Regions from separate parts of the Clostridioides sp. ZZV15-6598 genome, predicted to be linked through region 3. Evidence: riboswitches for the same ligand, from Rfam matches in the RefSeq annotation. Region 3 holds a riboswitch; each other region holds the start of a gene.
What was found. Region 3 has a riboswitch for lysine ahead of KGF50_RS04610 (aspartate-semialdehyde dehydrogenase). Riboswitches for the same ligand answer to the same signal wherever they lie in the genome.
Positions count from the first base shown of each region.

Region 1 (5,771 bases), on a different contig from region 3:
TTAGATGAACCTACGTCAATGCTAGATGTATCTGTGCAAGCTCAAGTCATACAAGTTTTAAAAAAAGCTCAAAAACAGTTTAATATAACCTATTTATTTATATCTCATGATATAGACTTAGTAAAAGAAGTTAGTGATGAGGTTGCGGTCATGTTAGATGGAAAGATAGTTGAAACTATAGAGGCTAAGGAATTGTATAAAAGTGCAAAGCATGCTTATACCAAAGAGCTTATTGAGAATTTTAATAATTTTTAAATTATAGTAATCAATTGTTTAGTCAATAAATTATTACATTAGTAAGAGCCATTTTCTTTGAGTATGGGAAATTACAAATCTCGACCATAACATTTTTAGAAAGGAAGAGTAATCATGTATTATAAAGACATAGATTTTGAGGAAAAATGGCATGAGTATATTGAAAGCAAAGAAGGATATGCAAGAGAAAGAGCTTTTGATGATGAAGCAGAAAGAATATTTTTCAAAAAATTATCTAATAAATATGATGATAATCCAACACTTTATGATTATTCAAAAGAAGTATTCGATTTTATAGATGAGTTAATATATGAAGGAAAAAATCTTATAGAAATTGGTGCAGGTACTGGAAAATTTACTATACCACTTTCTAAGAAATGTAAGGGTGTAATTGCTAATGATTTTTCAATAGATATGCTTAATGTGCTTGAAGGAAAGATTAGAGAACATAATATAACTAATATAGACACAATACAAGGAAAATGGGAAGAAATTAATGTTGGGCATAGTGATTATATTTTATCTGTGAATTCTCTTTATAGAATTTGGGATATTAAAGATGCTTTGAGTAAGATGGATAAGTTAGCTAAAGAAAAAGTGATTATAGTGAGAACTATTCAAAAACCATTATTTAATGATTTGTATATGGATTTAGGTGATAGAGATAGAACTTGTCCAGATTATATATACATTCCAAATATACTACATTCTTTAAATATATGTGCTGATATAAAATTTATTGATGTGGAAAATGAAATTGAATTTGACAGTGTAGAGGATATATATTTTAAAATGGAAACAGAATTAAATAAAAAGATTAACTTTAGCGATATGTTAGATAAGTATATAGATAATATGATAGAAAAAAGAGAAAACAAATATATTTTCAAACATAAAACTAAAGTTGTAATTATATATTGGAATAGTATAAGCTAGATTTGTTAATATTATTGAAGCATAGAAACTCTTCTGAAAATATTTACAATCTCGACATATTATGCTACAATTGTTTAGAATAAATAAAATTTAATAAGAATTACCTCATCTAATAAAAAGATTGAGGTAGAGGTCGCATTTACTAAGATTAATATTGAAGAGGTCGGAAGCCAATGAAGCAATATAAAAGGAGTAAGTGCCGAAGTGCTAGTGTCCAAATCTAGTGCTGGGGCTGTATTTAATAAGTACAGCACTGTCATCAAAATTATCCCGAATTTTGATGGAGAGCTATCTTAACTAAGATAAAGGGAAGATGTAGGTATATTATATTTAGCGCATTTAGCTCAACATGTATACATGTTGAGCTTTTTTACATCTATACAAAATAGGATAGAAAAGGGAAGCAATAATAAAATATTTTAATTTAAAAAGTGGGGAGATTAAAAATGAGCAGTTTAAAAAAGAAAAGGTTTACTATGCCACAGACACTTACTATAATATTTTTACTAATAGTAGTAATGGCAGTTCTTACTTGGATAGTACCAAGTGGAAATTTTGAAAGGGTAGATATAGACGGAAGATCGGTTGTTGTAGCTGGAACTTATGAAAAAGCAGCATCAAATCCACAAGGAATTACTGATGTATTTACAGCACCTATAAATGGATTTATAGATGCAGCTGAAGTAGTTGGATTTGTTTTGATAGTTGGAGGAGCTTTTGGAATAGTTAATAAAACAGGAGCTATAGAAGCTGTTATAGCTCATACTGTAAATAAAATGAAGAGATTCCAATTCTTAATAATACCTATATCAATGATTCTATTTGGATTAGGTGGAACAACATTTGGAATGAGTGAAGAAACACTACCTTTTTATATGATATTTATTCCACTCATGACCAGTATGGGATATGATTCATTAACAGCAGTGGCTACAGTATTTATAGGAGCAACAGCTGGATTTGGAGCAGCTACTACTAATCCTTTCTCTGTAGGAATAGCACAAGCATTGTCACAAATAACACCAGGTTCTGGGATAGAGTTGAGAGTTGTTATGTTTATAATATATATGGCTATATCTATAGGATTTGTCATGTTGTATGCCAATAAAGTTAAAAAAGACCCTAAAAAGTCTTTAGTACATGGGATATCAGTGAATCAAGAATCAATGACTAATACTGATACAAAGATAAAAGAGTTTACAAAAAGAGAAGCCATGGTAATAGCGATTTTCACAATAGGTATGGCAATTATGATATATGGAGTTCTAAAGCTAGGATGGTACATAACTGAAATCGCAATGATATTTACAGCTATAGGTATAATATCAGGAATAGCATCAGGACTTAAACAAGATGACATAGTTAATTCATTTATAAGTGGAGCAGGAGACTTAATGACAGCAGGGTTATGTATAGCATTTGCACGTGGAATTGTAATAATAGCAGAAAATGGATTTATAATAGATACAATTTTAAATTCTGCCGCAAATTTATTAAATGGACTTCCAAAAACTATATTTATAAATTTAACTTTCTTAATAGAAGGTTTAATAGCATTTTTTATACCATCAGCATCAGGACTTGCATCACTTACAATACCTGTACTTGCACCACTTGGAGACTTAGTAGATGTATCTAGACAAATGATAGTTACAGCTTATCAATTTGGTATAGGTGTAACTAATTTAATAACACCTACATCAGGTGTTTTAATGGGAGCACTAGCAGTAGCTAATATTCCTTGGTCAAAGTGGGTTAGATTTGTAATGCCTTTAATGGTAGTATTAACAATTACTGTAATGGTATTTTTAACAATAGGATTATTTGTTGGATTCTAATAGGAGGTATATTATGATTGAAAGTATAAAGAAAAGAGCTTATGAGATAGAGAATGAACTGGGAAAAGAAATTGAAGAAGTATGTGATTTTATATTTAAAAATCCAGAACTAGGAGAAGAAGAATATATATCATCAAAGTACTTAGTAGAAAAAATGAAGGAATATGGATTTGATACAACTTATCCATATTGCAATATGGATACTGCTTTTAGAGCAGAGCTAGGGGATAACGATGGTCCAACTATAGCCTTTTTAGCTGAGTATGACGCACTGCCTGGGTATGGAGAAAACAAAGAACCAGGTCATGCTTGTGGACATAACTGGATTGCTGCATCTACATTAGGAGCTTGTATAGTACTAAGTAAGTTAAAAGAAAATTTTAAAGGAAAAATTGTATTAATAGGAACACCAGCTGAAGAAACAACAGGAGGAAAGTGTGATTTAGTTAAGGCAGGAGCTTTTGATGATGTTGATGTAAGTTATCAAATGCATATAGAAGCTTTTAATAACATAAACTGCAAGGCTTTGGCAATAGACTCAATAGAGTTTAGTTTTGAAGGCGTATCAGCACATGCAGCTAGCCATCCTCATATGGGAGTTAATGCATTAGATGCAGTACAACTTACTTTTGCAGGAATAAATGCACTAAGACAGCATGTAAAATCAGATGTTAGAATACATGGGATAGTTTCAAATGGAGGAGAAGCTCCAAACATAGTTCCAGAAAAAGCAGCCTGTGAGTTTTTCGTAAGAGCTGCTGAAAGAAGTTATTTAGATGAAGTAACTCAAAAGGTTATAAACTGTGCAAAAGGTGCAGAGTTAATGACAGGTGCTAAACTTTCTTATAGATACTTTGAAAATTCTTTTGACAACATAATAAATAATAAGGTGCTTCAAAGTATAACAAAGAATAATTTAATTGAGGCAGGGATAACAGATATATTAGAAGGAAAAGAGGGGCCAGTAGGTTCTACAGATATAGGAAATGTAAGCCAAGTTTGTCCTACTATGTATACAGAAATAGCTCTAGATATAAATCCAATGGTATATGTTCATGAAAAAGAGTTTTTAAATTATGCAAATTCTGAGGAAGCTTATGATAAACTTCACAAAGCAGTAAAGGCAATGGTAGGATGTGCATTAGAAATTTATCTAGAAGATGGACTACTTGACGAGATTAAGAAAAATCACTTGAATTAATTTAAATTAAAAATAAGATAAATAGGTATTACCAAAAAGTTGGTAATACCTTTTTATTTTTTGATAGGAGTCATGTTTTTGTAGATTCTATAGCTAAAGTTATATTATTTATCTAATCTTAATCATATAATAATATTTCTAGCTTAAGGTTAAATAAAAAATAAGAAATCTATCAATTTGGCATAACTTTTGCTTTATATAAGTTAAAAGATTTTGAACTATATTAGAACTATTAAAATTTTATATAATATAAACAAAAGAAAGGATAGATTTATAATGAAAACAATAGCAGTAGTAACTGATGGATTATCTAAATTAGAATGTTTTTTAAATAAAAACCTAAAGCTGATATTTAAAGATAAAGTAATAATAAAAAACTATTATTTAAATAGAATAACAGAAGAAGAATCGATAAAAGATGACATAATATTAGTAATGATAGATGATAGAGTATTGAAAATAAAAAAATATGTAAAAGATGTCTCAAAGATAATAATTATAAATAGAACTATAAAGCAAAAGGATATATACAAGTTATTTTCATTACCAGAAGGAATAGATGTATTAGTAGTAAATGATAATAAGCACACTGTATTAGAAACAATATCTAATTTATACAATATAGGAATAAATCATTTAAATTTCATACCGTATAATCCTAATGAAGAATATAGAAATATTAAGATAGCTGTAACACCAGGAGAAGCAGATTTAGTTCCAAAATATATTGAAGAAGTTATTGATTTAGGGCATAGGTATATTGATAGTTCAACATTTATTCAAATAATAGCAAAACTCAAACTGGATGATAAGGAAATTACTGAGAGGTTAATTAAGTATACAGATGAAGTGATTAGTTTATATTCAGGAATAAATACTAAATATAAAGAACTTACTATAAAAGCAGATGAATTGAATTCTATAATAAACTTATCAAACCTAGGTATGGCAATGATATCAGAGAAGGAAAATGTAATTATTTGTAATAATAGCTTGAGTGATATACTAGATATTAAAAATGATATTATAGGAAAAAATATAGATGAATTAGAGAATGAAAATATTAAAAAGATTTTTAGATTAAGTAAGGCACATGATGAAGTTATAAAGTTTAATAATAAATATTTAAATGTAAATAAGTATAATATAGAAAGTTTTGGAAGGGTGACTGGATATTATTTTTGTATTCAAGAAATAACTTACATAAGGAAATTGGAACAAAACCTATCAAAGAAGCTTAGAGAAAAGGGACAAGTTGCTAGGTATACCTTTGATGACATAAAAACAGTATCAGTAAAAATGGAAAGAACTAAAGCGCTAGGTATGAAAATAGCGGAATCTGATTATACAGTTCTTATAACTGGAGAAAGTGGAACAGGAAAAGAACTTATGGCTCAGTCTATTCATAATGCATCACCAAGACATAGTCAACCATTTATAGCTATAAACTGTGCAGCTATGCCAGAAAATTTACTTGAAAGTGAACTTTTTGGATATGAAGAAGGTGCTTTTACAGGTGCTTTAAGAGGAGGGAAAAAAGG
Region 1 is NZ_JAGWCS010000036.1:10,584-16,354, reverse strand. It holds gene KGF50_RS09180 (ATP-binding cassette domain-containing protein) at 1-255, shown strand, start outside; gene KGF50_RS09175 (class I SAM-dependent methyltransferase) at 370-1,191, shown strand; lysine riboswitch at 1,311-1,490, shown strand; gene KGF50_RS09170 (YfcC family protein) at 1,638-3,029, shown strand; gene KGF50_RS09165 (M20 family metallopeptidase) at 3,043-4,230, shown strand; gene KGF50_RS09160 (sigma 54-interacting transcriptional regulator) at 4,507-5,771, shown strand, end outside.
Region 1: linked by a shared signal. The riboswitch ahead of KGF50_RS09170 (YfcC family protein) and the one ahead of KGF50_RS04610 (aspartate-semialdehyde dehydrogenase) in region 3 are both predicted to bind lysine.

Region 2 (5,771 bases), on a different contig from region 3:
AATCGTTGTTAGTTACATCTTTGTTATTATTTGAAGTTGTATTTTTGTTTTTGGAATTAGATTTATTACTTTTACTCTTTTCACTATAGGAAGATTTCTTTGCTTCTGATTCCACTCTATACCTATCTTCTCCAGCTGTGTCTTTTGCCTTTTTCTTTCGTTCTTCCTCTGCTTCATTCTGTTCTTTTTCTAATTTAGTCAATTCCTCTTTCTTTTTAGATGCTTCATTTTTAATAACAGATGATCCATTTTTGATTTTCTCTATAAGCTTAAGTTCTTTAATTGCATCCTCATAATTTGTAGCTTTTTCAAATTCATCTACATTTAACATTCTCATAGATTGCATATACATAGCTCTTGCATTTTCATTAGCGCTATCTTCTTCTAATGCAGAGGATAATGCTTCCATAGCTTTTTTATAGTCATGTTTCTCTAAATATATTTTTCCTTGTTCAGTTGAGCTTATTTCATCTTTTTTATTAAATGAACATCCTACAAGAAATATAGATAATATCGATATCAATAAAATTACTCTTCCTCTCATTAAATCCCTCCTTGTCATATACTTTAAATTTTATCATAATCAAGAAGTTTTTAAAATAATTTATATTTATTACAAGAAAATTGTTAATAAAACAGAAAATAAGTAGATATGACTTGAATAACTATAACAAACTAAAAATTAGTTTAAATCTATAGATATATCATCTAATCTACTTATTTTAAAATTCAATATTTAATTCTTCTTCTATATTTCTAAAGATAATAAATCTTCATAACTTTGTCTTTTACAAATTATCTTGTCATTTCCATCAAATACTGATACCACTGCTGCTCTTGGTATTTTATTATAATTTGAAGACATTGAATATCCATATGCACCTGTTGATGTTGTTATAAGTACATCTCCACTTTTTATATCCATTATATCTATATCTCCAATTAATATATCTCCACTTTCACAACATTTACCAGCTATTGTTACATGATTCATAGTTTCATGGTTAATCTTATTTACAATACTACATTCGTAATTAGCTTGATATAGTGAAGGCCTTACATTGTCTGTCATACCACCATCTACACTTACATAAACTCTAACATCTTTTATATCTTTTATTGAACCTACTGTATACAATGTACTTCCTGCATTTGCAACTATTGATCTTCCTGGTTCTATTACCAATGTAGGTACTTCTATTCCAAGCTCTTTACAAGAATCTTCTGCTTTAGTGATTATAGTTTCACAGAATTCTCTTATAGTTTTAGGTTTATCACCTTTACTATAATAAACACCTACTCCTCCACCTAAGTCAATTTCTGTCAACTGTATATTAAACTTTTCTTTTATTTCTTTTACTAAATTCATCATTATATCTACCGTATCTATGTATGGTTCTACATCAAATATTTGTGAACCTATATGAGCATGAAGACCTACCAATTTAATATTTGTGTAATCATTCAATTTTTCTATTGCTCTAAATAAATCTCCATTTACTAAAGCAAAACCAAATTTAGAATCTATTTGACCTGTTTTTATATAATCGTGTGTATGAGCTTCTATACCAGGCGTTATTCTAAAATATATTTCTTGAGTTTTTCCCTTCTCTTCACATAATTTTTCAATTAAATCTAACTCATAGAAATTATCTACTACAAATTTACCTACCCCTAAATCTAATCCCATATTTATTTCTTCCTCTGTTTTATTATTTCCATGAAAGAAAACTTTTTCCATAGGAAAATTTGATTTGTAAGCTGTATATAATTCCCCTCCTGAAACTACATCCAGACACATATCTTCTTCATTTATAAGATTACACATATAAAGAGGTAAAAATGCCTTCCCTGCATAAGCAACTTTATTTTTTCCATCTTTAGCTTTAAAATGTTTTATATATTCTCTACAATTTTGTCTTACTAAGTCTTCGTCAAATACATATAATGGAGTTTGATATTTTTTACTAAGCTCTAGACAGCTTACTCCTCCAATATATAATTCATTATCTTTTACAGTCATAGTTCCATGAAGTTTCATAATATCCTCCCTAAGTTTTATATATTAAATACTTCTGCTATTTTCTCAATAGCTACTTGTTTATCATCAGAATTTATGGCACAAGTTATACGAATTTCTGATGTAGTTATAAGTTTTACCATTATACCATTTTCATTAAATATCTTAAATACTTTAGCAGCAACTCCAGAAGTATTTTTCATACCAAGGCCTACCAAAGAGAATTTAGTAATGTTATTATCAATTACTACATGCTCTTCATTTGTATATTTAGATACTATCTTTTTGCACTCTCCTAATTCTTCTTTTGGAACTGTAAATGATACACTTATTTTATCTAAAATAGGTGCAGTTTGACTTATCATATCTACACTTATTCCAATAGTTGCTATATCTTCAAATAAACTAGATATATTTTCTACCTTAAAATCTTTTATTGTTATAGAGCTGTCATCATCACTAGTAGCTAATCCTGTTATTACTTTATCCTCTAATTTCATGTCTTTTCCCCCTCTTATATATGTTCCTTTTACTGTACCACATGTACGTCCAACATAAATTTCAACACCATATTTTTGTGCAAGCTCTATACTTCTTGAATGCATTACTTGTGCTCCTAAACTTGCTAATTCAAGCATCTCTTCATATTCAATCTCATCAAGTTTACTTGCCTTTGCATATTTTCTTGGGTCTGTAAAATAAATTCCATCAACATCTGTATATATCTCACATTTACCATTTAGTTTAACCGCAAGAGCTACAGCAGATGTGTCTGAACCACCTCTTCCAAGAGTAGTTACATCACCATCTTCATTGATTCCCTGAAATCCAGTTACTATTACAACATTACCTTCATCTAAACTATTTTTTATTCTATTTACATTTATATCGTCAATTTGAGATTTTCCATGAAGTCCACTTGTTTTTATATTTAATTGATAAGCATTATAGCTTATAGCTTTACAGCCAAGCGCATTTAATGCTATCGATAATAAAGATGCTGAAATCATTTCTCCAGTAGACATCAAAGCATCTAACTCTCTTTTACTAGGTTCATTACTCAATGCTTTTGCCAAGCTTATATATTCATCTGTTGATTTTCCCATAGCAGATACAACTATTACCATTTGTGGATTTTCTTTTCTTCTTTCTATTATATTTTCTGCAATTGACTTTATTTTGTCAGTATCTGCAACTGAACTTCCCCCATATTTTTGGACAATTATACTCATGCCTTTTCCCCCTCAAGCTAAATTTTGATAAATAAAAACGCCCAAAGGTATACTTTGGACGTGTGAACTTCATAGACCAAGTAACCTTGTAGCTCACCACTTTAAAAGTGACAGCCTTATGCATATTCTGCATAAGTCCAGAAAACTTGTTTGTCAACAACTTTTCTTCGGCTATAGACCCTTTCATCAATCATCAACACTTACCAGCTACTATTGATTACTCTTGAATATAGCTACCTCTACCCTAGGCTCATTATTATTAATTAATTTATTAATATAGTTTTATCATATTCTATATAATATTGCAACAATTTTTTTACAAAATGTGGTAAATCAAAAAATTTATTTTCTAAAAATATCTTATATACAATTAAATAGTTTATTTAATCCTAAATCTATAAAATTTATACTATACTCATTATCTTCTCTCTCTAAGTCATTTAATTCAGATAAATTATCTGGTGTAACCACCAAAATATTTGGTACTCTAAAAAATGGAATTGTAGATTTATCTATTTTTCTAGAGAGATTCTCATATTTGGAAACATCTATTTCATTATTTAAATCAACATCTACCAATACCTGCTTTATATTGCCAAATTGATCTGTATATTCAATAAATAAATCATATTTCACAGCATCTACACTAACATTTCGGTAAAATCTTTTTACATCACAACCTGCAGTATTAATTCTAACAACTAATTCTGACCCTACTAGAGCCTTTATTAAATCATCCCCCTTAAAAAGCTTACTACCATTCAAATAGTAAACATATGAGAGGTCCTTATAGTTACGATAATCCACATCACATGGATATTTTTTTAATGTATACTCACTACACATTTTTCTCAATGTTTTTTTGAAGTTTTTTTTATTGTATCTTTTTTGGTCTCCATAAATTTTTCTAAATTGAGATTCTGTAACACATCTAACCCTGCTAATTAAAAGCAATATCTCTTTTTCCATATTTGTCATAGTACATTCTCCTTGAAGTATTATTTGCAAAGTTGTACTAATATTATATTAAATTTATGACATTAAATTTACAAAGAATTAAAATAAAATAGCTAATTTTTATAGAATTTATTTCTATAAAAATTAGCTATTAATGCACTAAAAACTATCTACAGTTTTTTTGACTAAGTTACACATTACTTTGATTTTCAGAACCTTTCGAATTTGTATCTTCATTAGTTCCTGTTTCTTGTTTTGCTTTTTTATCATCAAAATTTGCAATATTTAAGTTATCAAATTCTGACATTTCAATTACACCAGATTCTTCTTTTGAATATGATATTTTGACTTTGTCTCCAACTTGAGTCAATGGTAATTCGCTAGATACTTTTGAGGTAGCTTTAAATATTATCTCTTTATTAGAATCTAAAGTCACATAATAATTAGTATTTCCTCCTCGCACATCAGGACTTATTCTAGTTACTACACCTTCTATAACTTCATCTTTCATATCATTATCAAGTTTTAAGTCATTACCTTTAGATTCTAATGAATCTTTATAGTTTCTTAAAGCTTCATTTTTATCTTCCCCTATACCAAGTACATTATAATCTTCAACAGATACAAAGGCTACTCTCTTTACAAGACCAGCTTTATCTTTTAAAGATGATACATATGTTGGCTGACCTAATATATTGTACATTACAGGGAATGTAGCTTCATAATTCTTTTCTTGAACATTACCTTCAGCTGATTTCATCGCTGCTGTCTCAGTTGCTCCTGGCTGCTTATACAGTCTAGCTTCTTTAGTTCTAGAATCAACAAGCATAAATCCAATTGTAGATTCATCTCCACCAGAGGATGTTATACCTGTATACCAATATGACCTATTGTCATTACCATAAACTAGTGATGTTCCTTCTGTTGGCACTAGTACTCCTTTTTCTGATATAACAGAATTCAAAAATCCATTGACATAAACACCCCAGTCTTGAATTTGGTCTGTTACAAATTTTTGTGGTTGTATTCTATCTACCCATTTAGGTGTATTTTTAACATTATAGACATTTATTTTTCCAGTTTCTGCATCAACAGTAGCTATGCCTGTAGCATTTGCTCCTCCATAACCAATTTTATGTTCATATAAACTTACAACCCAATAAGGTCTTCCTTCATCATTTATTTCAAGAGTAAAATCTGTCATACCTACATTTACAATACCATGTATGTATAAATGTCTTTGTAAATCTTGATGTAAATAAGCTTCTGGTTGATATACTATCTTTATTGGTTTTCCATCTATTTCTTGAACTAGTTGTACATCTTGAGGATTACTTGCTGATACCTTCACATATCCACTTGTACCACTTAAAGATGTCACCCATTTAATTATATCTCTATGCACAAGAGGTGCTACCCAGTACAACTCTCCATCCACATTTTGTATATGAAACTTTCCTAATTTTGATACACTACCTATGGCTGGAACTTCTCCAAGTTTTTTATCACCTAATTTCATGGCCATGTCTTCATCTACAAGACGAATGTCATTTACACTGACA
Region 2 is NZ_JAGWCS010000097.1:3,146-8,916, forward strand. It holds gene KGF50_RS15680 (hypothetical protein) at 1-544, opposite strand, end outside; gene lysA (diaminopimelate decarboxylase) at 749-2,041, opposite strand; gene KGF50_RS15690 (aspartate kinase) at 2,059-3,252, opposite strand; lysine riboswitch at 3,334-3,502, opposite strand; gene KGF50_RS15695 (hypothetical protein) at 3,613-4,230, opposite strand; gene KGF50_RS15700 (hypothetical protein) at 4,400-5,771, opposite strand, start outside.
Region 2: linked by a shared signal. The riboswitch ahead of KGF50_RS15690 (aspartate kinase) and the one ahead of KGF50_RS04610 (aspartate-semialdehyde dehydrogenase) in region 3 are both predicted to bind lysine.

Region 3 (5,771 bases):
GAATAACTTTAGCCGCTTCATGTATTCTATTAATTTCTTCATCATTATATCCAGTAGTGGCAATTACTAAAGGAGTTTTAGTTTTTAAAACGTAAGATAAAATATTGTCTAAATTAGAGTGATGAGAAAAATCTATAACTACATCAGCTTCTTCAACTATAGTATTCATATCTTCATAAATTTTAAGATTGCCTTCACAGCTATCCATACCTCTAGCTGCAACGCAAACTAATTCTAGTTCACTATCATCTCTTATAGTATCGGCTAAAATCTTGCCCATTTTTCCATCATAACCAGTTGCTATAACTTTTAACATAATTTCCTCCTATGATTAAGGGCTAACTTTTGACCAAACTTAGTTTTTTACCATGCATTAATTTGTACTATGCATTAACTTTTAGTCCAAAGTTAACTAATTCTTTCTTTAATACCTCTAAGTTCGCTGGGTCCATTTCTGCTAGAGGAAGTCTTAAATCTCCAACATTGAATCCTAATAAATTCATTGCAGTCTTAACTGGTATAGGATTTACTTCTATAAATAAAGCTGCGATTAAAGCATCCATACCAAGTTGTAATTTTCTAGAACCTTCTATATCACCTTCAAAGAATTTAGCCACTAAATCGTGTGTTTCTTGAGGGCAAACATTAGCAAGTACTGATATAACTCCTTGACCTCCTAAAGACAATAAAGGAAGTATAGTATCATCATTACCAGAGTAGATAGCAAAGTCATCTGGAACTAAGCTAGCTATTTCTGCAACTTGTCCTAAGTCCCCACTAGCTTCTTTTACAGCAACTATATTATCTATTTTAGCAAGTTCAACTATAAGACTAGGGCTTATATTAACACAAGTTCTTCCAGGCACATTGTAAAGTATAATTGGAAGCTTAACACTGTTAGCGATTGTTTCAAAATGACGTTTAAGTCCAGCTTTATTGGCTTTATTGTAATAAGGAGTTATTATTAATAGAGCATCTACTCCTAATTTTTCGGCTTCTTGGCTTAAATTAACTGAGTGCATAGTATCATTAGAACCACTTCCTGCTATAACAGGAACTCTTTTATTAACTTTTTCAACAACATACTTAATAGTAGCAAGTTGTTCTTCATCAGTCATAGTATTAGCTTCACCAGTAGTACCACAAGCTACTATAGCATCAGTACCATTAGCGATTTGGTATTCAACCAATTCACCTAATTTGTCGAAATCAACTTTGCTATCCTTTGTAAATGGAGTAACTAGAGCAACAGCAGAACCTTTAAATATCATAAAAAATCAATCCCCTCTTTTTTAGTTTTGTGTTTTATATTACAGTTACTTCTAATGCTTATTTTTACTTATTATTAATATTTTACAAAATCATATATTTATACAAATTTGTATACTATACTAAATCATATGATATAGCCATTTCAGCTATTTGGATTGCATTAGTTGCAGCACCTTTTCTTATATTGTCAGCAACAACCCAAAGGTTTACACCATTATCAACACTAAAGTCTCTTCTAATTCTTCCAACAAACACTTCATCTCTATCATCAAATTCTACAGCAGTTGGATATTCATTTTTAGCAGGATTATCAACTACTACAACTCCTGGAGCTTCTTCAAGTGTTTTTACTAAATCTTCTAGTTCAAATGGATTATTAAACTCAATATTTATAGATTCACTATGACCATTCTTTACTGGCACTCTTACAGTAGTTGCAGTTATTTTTAAGTCGTAGTTATCAAGTATTTTCATAGTTTCGTTTACCATTTTCATTTCTTCCTTAGTATATCCATTTTCAGTAAATGAATCTATATGAGGAAGACAGTTATAAGAAATTTGATGTGGATAGAATCCAGTAGGATTACCAGTCATTCCTTTTTCTAAATCTTCAACCCCTTTAACACCAGAACCAGATACAGCTTGGTAAGTAGAGTAAACTACTCTCTTAATTTTGTATTTGTCATCAAGAGGTTTAAGAGGAACCATAGCTTGTATAGTAGAGCAGTTTGGATTAGCTATTATACCTTTATGTTTTTTTATAGCTTCTGGATTTACCTCAGGAACAACTAAAGGAACATCTGGATTCATTCTCCATTGACTAGAGTTATCTACTACTAAGATTCCATTTGATGCAGCTATTGGAGCATATTTTTCACTAATGCTTCCTCCAGCAGAGAATAACGCTATTTGTATTCCTCTATCAGTGAATGAAGTTTCTTTTAATTCTTCTACTATATATTCTTTACCACAAAACATTACTTTAGAACCAGCAGATTTAGAAGAAGAGAATAAAAATAGATTTTCTATTGGAAAATTTCTTTCTTCTAATACTTTTAAAAATGTTCTACCTACCATTCCAGTAGCACCAACTATTGCCACATTTACTTTTTTCATATTAAATTCACCCCAATTTTTAATTATTAAAACATTATTTAAATTTAGTTATACAAGTAAGATATGTTAATATTTTTATATATTTAAAAACTTTAGTATTATATTAACAACTTTAATTATATACAAAAAACGTACAAAGGTATACTTTGTACGTCTAGTTTATCACTCAAAGTAAACCTTGTAGCTCACCACCTACATAAATAAGTGACAGTATTACACATCTTATGTGTAATCCCAGAAAATATTATTGCAAGAAACATTTTCTTCGGCTATAAATCCTTTTTCCAATCATTAACACTTGCCAGCTCCTATTGGATACTCTTATTTACAGCTACCTCTACCCTAGGTTAATAGGATATTAAAATTTGATTATTCTAATAATAATACATATTTTAGAAAAAATCAACTTATTTATAGAAATATTGCTAAAATTTAAATCCAAAATTTGTCAATTCTTGTTTTAAAACATTAAGATTAGCTTCTTCCATTTCAGCTAAAGGAAGTCTTAAATCTCCAACATTAAAACCTAAAATATTCATAGCAGTTTTAACTGGAACTGGATTTACTTCTATAAATAAGGCATCAATTAAAGTATCCATATCAAGTTGTAATTTTTTAGAGCCTTCAATGTCACCTTCAAAGAATTTAGTTACTAAATCATGAGTTTCTTTAGGACAGATATTAGCAAGTACAGAGATAACACCACTTCCTCCTAATGATAATAGAGGTAATATAGTATCATCATTACCGGAGTATATAGCGAAGTCTTCAGGTACTAATTTAGCTATTTCTGCAACCTGAGCTAAATCTCCACTAGCTTCTTTTACAGCAACTATATTATCTATTTTAGCAAGCTCAGCCACAACTGATGGCTTTATATTTACCTTAGTTCTTCCTGGTACATTATATAAAATAATTGGTAATTTAACGCTTTTTGCTATTGTTTCAAAGTGAAGTTTAAGACCTCTTTCATTAGTCTTATTATAGTAAGGAGTTATGATTAAAAGACCATCCACTCCTAATTTTTCAGCTTCTTGGCTCATGTGAACAGACAACATAGTATTGTTTGAACCAGTACCTGCTATAACTGGTATTCTCTTATTGACTTTTTCAACTGTATATTTTATTACAGCAAAAATCTCAGATTCACTCATAGTAGTAGCTTCACCTGTTGTTCCACAAACAACTAATGCATCTGTGTCATTTTCAATATGGTATTCGATTAATTCACCTAACTTTTCAAAGTTGACATTGTTATCCTCCGTAAATGGGGTAACTAAAGCAACAGCAGAACCTTTAAATAACATATAATCAAATCTCCTTTTTTATTTAAATTTAATTTTTTAAGTACAATAATAATTATAGTACAAATTAATTAATTTTAATAGGCATAGTTAATATCTTAACTGTATAAAGTAAGATATTTATATTATATTAATATTAAAAAAATTTTAAATAAATGTTTTATTCTCAAAATATACATATTAATTTAATAAAATATACCAAAATGGAAATAAAAAATAAATTTTATGCGAATTTAATAACTAATAATTAATATATTTAGGTTATAATAAATATGTGCGTAAAAATAAATAATAAGCATTAACATAGAAAATTTAGGAGGAATAATATGGATACTTTAAAGGAACTTTTTAAAATAGGAAGTGGACCTTCAAGTTCTCATACTATGGGGCCACAAAGAGCTGCGGAAAGATTCAAAAATGAAAATCCAGATGCAGAAAGCTTTAGAGCAATATTATATGGTAGTTTAGCTGCTACAGGAAAAGGTCACTTAACAGATTATATAATTGAAAAAACTATAGCACCAAAGAAAGTTGAAATCGTTTGGGAAGAAGATATAATAAAAGATTTTCATCCAAATGGAATGAAGTTTGAAGCTTTAGATAAAGATGGAAATGTGACAGCTGAATGGACTGTATATTCTGTTGGTGGAGGAACTATAGCAGAAGAAGGTCAAAGAAACAGTAAAAGCAATAGTATATATCACCTAGACACTATGGATGAAATAGTGAAATGGTGTAAGGAAAATAATAAAACTTTAGTTGATTTTGTGTTAGAATGTGAACCATCTGATATAAAAGACTATATAAAAACTATAAGAGATGCTATGAGAAAATCTATTGATGATGGACTAAGCACAGATGAAGTAATACCAGGTAAATTATTATTAAAAAGAAGAGCAAATAATTTTTATAAAGCATACCAAGAAGATAAAAGTTTTTCAACGCTTGTATATGCATATGCACTAGCAGCTTCAGAGCAAAATGCTTCTGGTAATATAATAGTTACAGCACCAACTTGTGGTTCTGCTGGAGTAATACCAGGAATATTCTTTGCAATGCAAGATTTCTATAAATACGATGATGAAAAAATAATTGAAGCATTACTTGTAGCTGGAATAATTGGAAATATAATAAAAACTAATGCATCAATATCTGGTGCAGAAGTAGGATGTCAAGGTGAAGTCGGTGCAGCTTGTTCAATGGCAGCAGCGGCAGTAGCGTATTTAAAGGGTGGTACTATAGACCATATTGAATATGCAGCAGAAATAGCACTTGAACATCATCTAGGAATGACTTGTGACCCTGTATATGGATATGTTCAAATTCCATGTATAGAAAGAAATGCAATGGCAGCTCAAAGAGCTTATGATGCAGCTAAGTATGCATTATTAACTGATGGCTCACATTCTGTCTCCTTGGACCAAGTCGTTGAAACAATGAAAGAAACTGGGATTGATATGATGGATAAATACAAAGAAACTGCAAAAGGTGGACTTGCTAAACACTTCTTCTCTTGCTAAAATTAAAAATTTTTCAATAATAATTCCCCTGTTTTGATTTATGAAACAGGGGAATTATTATTAATGGTGAATTATTTAATAATGCAAAATATTTTTATATTCAATTTAGTTTTTTATTTTTAAATATGAAAGTATATTATATAATATTTTAATTATAAGAGATATAGAAATATTTTTATAATAAATTATAATTTGGAGGAGATTACATGAGAGAGGCATCGTATTTACAAGAACAACTTTATAAGCATAGGAATGCATTAAATCCTATTGCAGAAATTGGAAGAAAAGAGTATAAGACTTCAAAATATATAAGGGATTATCTGGATAAAATAGGAGTTGAATATGAAGTTTACTTAGAAACAGGAATAGTAGGTGTGATAGAAGGTAAAAAACCAAGAAAAGATATAGCTTTTAGAGCTGATATAGATGGTCTTCGTAGTGAAGAAGGTGTAAAACACTTATGTGGTCATGATGGACATGCTACTATATTACTTGGATTAATTGAGTATTTAAATGATAATAAAGAAAATTTAAATGATAATGTTGTATTTATATTCCA
Region 3 is NZ_JAGWCS010000014.1:37,361-43,131, forward strand. It holds gene dapB (4-hydroxy-tetrahydrodipicolinate reductase) at 1-316, opposite strand, end outside; gene dapA (4-hydroxy-tetrahydrodipicolinate synthase) at 384-1,271, opposite strand; gene KGF50_RS04610 (aspartate-semialdehyde dehydrogenase) at 1,387-2,388, opposite strand; lysine riboswitch at 2,562-2,736, opposite strand; gene dapA (4-hydroxy-tetrahydrodipicolinate synthase) at 2,814-3,695, opposite strand; gene KGF50_RS04620 (L-serine ammonia-lyase) at 4,019-5,212, shown strand; gene KGF50_RS04625 (N-acetyldiaminopimelate deacetylase) at 5,419-5,771, shown strand, end outside.

Region 4 (4,450 bases), on a different contig from region 3:
TTAAATCAAATGTCAACACATTATATTTATTTTTTTTTATGTATTAATTTTTTTGTTAAGTTTTTATTATCAATTATTTCTCTTTTATATTATTCACTCTTCTGCAAAGATATTATATATTAATGCAAAATAACATTTTCACTTAATTTATTATTAAAATAACACACAAAGAACCAAATGTAAATTTGTATTGAGATTTACTATAACATGTTAAAAGTATATTCATACACTTGATGAAATCGTTTGCAATTTTAAACTTGTGAAAAATAAGATTTTTAAAATAGAATATCTTTAGTAAAACTTCAACTATTGAATGGTTATATGATTTGCATATTTCTTAAAATTTTAGTCATTTTATACTTTTAAAATAAATTGCTATAACTGTAAATCACTATTGTCTGTTCTTTCCGATTTTTAGTACGCTACTTATAGTATTTCCATAATATTAATACTACAAAATTCCAATTTTTGATTACTTCAACTAGTCAATAAACTGACATTTATATGTTTGACATCCACTTTGTAAACTTTCCAATCAATGACTGTGCAAACTTTAAATTCAATGCCACAATTATAATACCAATCATACTATACAGAATTGTTGTACTTATTTCACAATCAAGTATATAAATACTCTTACTTATACACCAAATGCTTATTGGTAGACATATAATGCTGGTAATGAGTGAAGGTATATATTTTCTTATTATGATTGACTGTCCTATGTGAATTATCAAATGCAAAGTATATGCGATAAAACTACCTAACCATAATAGATATACATACTGATTATCCGTTATAACTGCAAGTATACAGAAAATAAGGCATAGAATAAGTTCTTCAAATACAGCAAATGCCATACCCTCAGTGCTATAATTTTCATAATTTTTACTTATGAATGGATACTTCTTATCAAGCATTGATTTATTTTTTTTAAGCCATATTCCAAAACCTATTATCTCTTCCATATCATGGAAAATAAAAAGTAACGGAAACAACCATATGTATTTTTCCATAACATCCTCCTGCAAAGTCTATTTAATAGATGAATAATAATCAAGCGTAAATGAATGAATATACTATTTTTCACCTATAAAAAAAGCACTTCATATTAAAGTGCTAATCTATCACATATATCAAAAAATAAAAACGGGATAGCCCACTCCGAAAGCCAGCAACCCCAGTTTTTTTCAGCACAACTAAGTACTGTAAAGTGCGGATGAAGGGAGTCGAACCCCCACGCCAATGGCGCTAGATCCTAAGTCTAGTGCGTCTGCCAATTCCGCCACATCCGCTTATATCACTCTTTTATTTTACTATATTTCGCTATTATTTTCAATAACTTTTTAAAATTATCTAAAAATAAACAAAATAATGATAATAAAAGGTGAAATTCATTTACAGCCTTATTCTGCAAGTTCTATTTCTGCTTCATCTACTCTCTTTCCTATAATTTGAATACCTACAAATACAGCAGCTATAGCAACTGGTAATACTATATATATTGGCAATCCAAGTCCAGCTGGTATATATCCAAATACAATAGTAATTATTGCTGTAAATATAGCATATGGCATTTGAGTATTAACATGGTCTATATGATTACAACCAGCTCCCATTGAAGAAAGTATTGTTGTATCTGAAATTGGAGAACAATGGTCTCCAAATATTGCACCTGTTAAAACTGCACTTGTACTTACTATTACATAAGACATGTCAGGATTTAATGAATATGCAAGTGGTATTGCAAGTGGCATAAGTATACCCATTGTTCCATAAGCAGTTCCAGTAGCAAAAGATATTATTGCTCCTAATCCAAATATTAAACTTGGTAGTAAGAATGGAGGCAATGAACCTGATAATAAATGTATCAAGAATTTAGCTGTACCTAACTCTTTTATTACTGAACTTAATGACCAAGCAAGTATTAATATGACACCAGTGATTACTAAACTTTTCATTCCATCTATCCAAACATCAATTGCTTCTGATACTGTAAAAATCTTTTTAACTACAGCCATTATAATAGCAACTAAACTTGCAACTAATGCAGATTGGAATAATGCTCTAGATGCATCAGATGCACTAAATGCTTCTTTTATTGCCTCAAAAGAATATGGTGAATTTGTAAATAATTGTATTAGAGCCTTATCTTCTCCTCCCATTATAGATGTATATCCACTATAATAGAATGATGCTAGCGCAACTACTATTAATGTACCTATTGGAATTATAGCATTCCACACGCTTAATTTTACTCCGTTTTTTGGAGCTAAATCGTCTAGCTCTTCAACGCCTTCATCAAGATTTGTACCAATTTTTCTACTTCTAGCTTTTATTTCAGCTTTTCTCATTGGGCCAAATTCTTTTAATAATAATGCTGATATTACAATAAATGCTAATATTAATATGTTATAAAACCTAAATGGTATTGTATTTAAAAATATACCAAATGCATCAACATCTACGCTTATACTTTCAAAAGCATCATGTATTAAACCAACTTCGAGACCTATCCATGTAGATATTATGGCAAGACCAGCAACTGGTGCTGCTGTAGCATCTATTATAAATGATAATTTTTCTCTTGATATTTTCATTTTATCTGCAACAGGTCTCATCATAGGCCCTACTATTAATGAATTCGCATAATCATCAAAGAAAACTAAAAGACCTAAAAACCAAGTTATAATCTGTGTACCTTTAGCTGATTTTGCTCTCTTTGCAAGTGCTTCAGCTATAGCCTTAGCACCTCCCATCTTGGCGACGAGGTTTATTACTCCCCCAATTGCTAAGACTTGCAGTATTATCCCTGCATTCCACGGGTCTGATAGAGATACTAAAGCTCTATCTACTAAGTCTAAAAATGCTTGTATAAATGCAGCAAATACATTGACTCCACTGACTTGAATTATAAAACTTCCAGAAAGAATTCCTAGCAGTAAAGAAATTATTACATTTTTAGTTATAAATGCAAGTATTATGGCAACTAATGGTGGTATTAAAGTTAAGATTCCAAATTTTTCTGCATTAGCCAGTGCAATGGTATCTATATCTTCCTCTGCAAACACCATTACAGTTGACATTATAAACATAATTGTCGTCAGAAAAATAATATTAAATTTTTTATTTCTCATATAAATCTCCCTCTCTTTTTAATTTTGTGAATTATATAGGGTATTATGGGTTATGATAAAATAAAAAAGCCTTGAGTGGTAAACACTCAAGGCTTAAACATTACAATACATTGATAATACTAAAAAACAAATATAATATAATTCCTTAAATGATAGCTCACCACAAATAAACCTGTGACAGTTGTACATATATTTTATGTACCCCCAGCAATATAATCTTAAAGCATCGATTATAAAACTTCGGCAATATCCCCTTTCCCAATAAATCTTTGTGCTTAACTCCTTATTGGTACTGATAGATTATTGCGCCTCTACCCTTTTATTCACTTTTATTAAATATATTTTGAGTATATATTATTTATTTAAACTTTGCAAGGAAGTTTTAAAAATTTTACTTTAAAGGATTTTTTATATCATTGTCGAATTATAAAATTAATTGTACCAAAATCATCTAAAAAAATTTTATCAATTATATGGAGGAATTACTTTAATGTTATTAATTTACAATGAAAAAACAAACCCTTATTTTAATTTAGCAATGGAAGAATATTTACTTAAAAATTTTGATGAAGATTTATTTATTTTATGGAGGAATGAACCTTCTATAATTGTTGGAAAAAATCAAAATACACTCTCTGAAATAAACTTAGAGTATATAAAAGAACATTCAATACCAGTTGTTAGAAGACAATCTGGAGGAGGAGCTGTATTTCATGATTTAGGAAATATAAACTTTACATTTATAGCTTGTAATAATAATAGTTTTAGTGATTTTAGAAGATTCACCCAGCCAATAATAGACTTACTTAAAACTTTAGATGTCAGTGCTGAGTTTTCTGGAAGAAATGACCTTCTTATAGATGGTAAAAAGTTCTCTGGAAATGCTCAACATAACTATAAAAATAAAGTAATGCACCATGGGACACTTTTATTTTCATCTGAAATAAATGACCTTTCAAACGCACTAAAAGTAAAACCCATAAAATTTGAAGGTAAAGGTATAAAATCTGTAAAGTCTCGTGTAACCAATATAAGTGAACACTTACAGTCTGATATGGATATACTTGAGTTTAAAGATGCTATAATGAATTATCTTTCTGCAACAAATGCTGATAATACAAATTATTCTCTAAGTAAATATGACATAGAGGAAATAGAAAAGCTTACTAAATCAAAATATGAAACTTGGGATTGGAATTTTGGTAATTCACCGAAATACTCTCTTTCAAATGAATTAAAATATGCTGGTGGAAATGTAGAATTTAATTTAAATGTTGATAAAGGTATAATAACTAGTATAAAGTTTTTTGGAG
Region 4 is NZ_JAGWCS010000073.1:8,691-13,140, reverse strand. It holds gene KGF50_RS13905 (HXXEE domain-containing protein) at 501-1,016, opposite strand; tRNA gene KGF50_RS13900 (tRNA-Leu) at 1,215-1,295, opposite strand; gene KGF50_RS13895 (Na+/H+ antiporter NhaC family protein) at 1,407-3,137, opposite strand; lysine riboswitch at 3,283-3,459, opposite strand; gene KGF50_RS13890 (lipoate--protein ligase) at 3,628-4,450, shown strand, end outside.
Region 4: linked by a shared signal. The riboswitch ahead of KGF50_RS13895 (Na+/H+ antiporter NhaC family protein) and the one ahead of KGF50_RS04610 (aspartate-semialdehyde dehydrogenase) in region 3 are both predicted to bind lysine.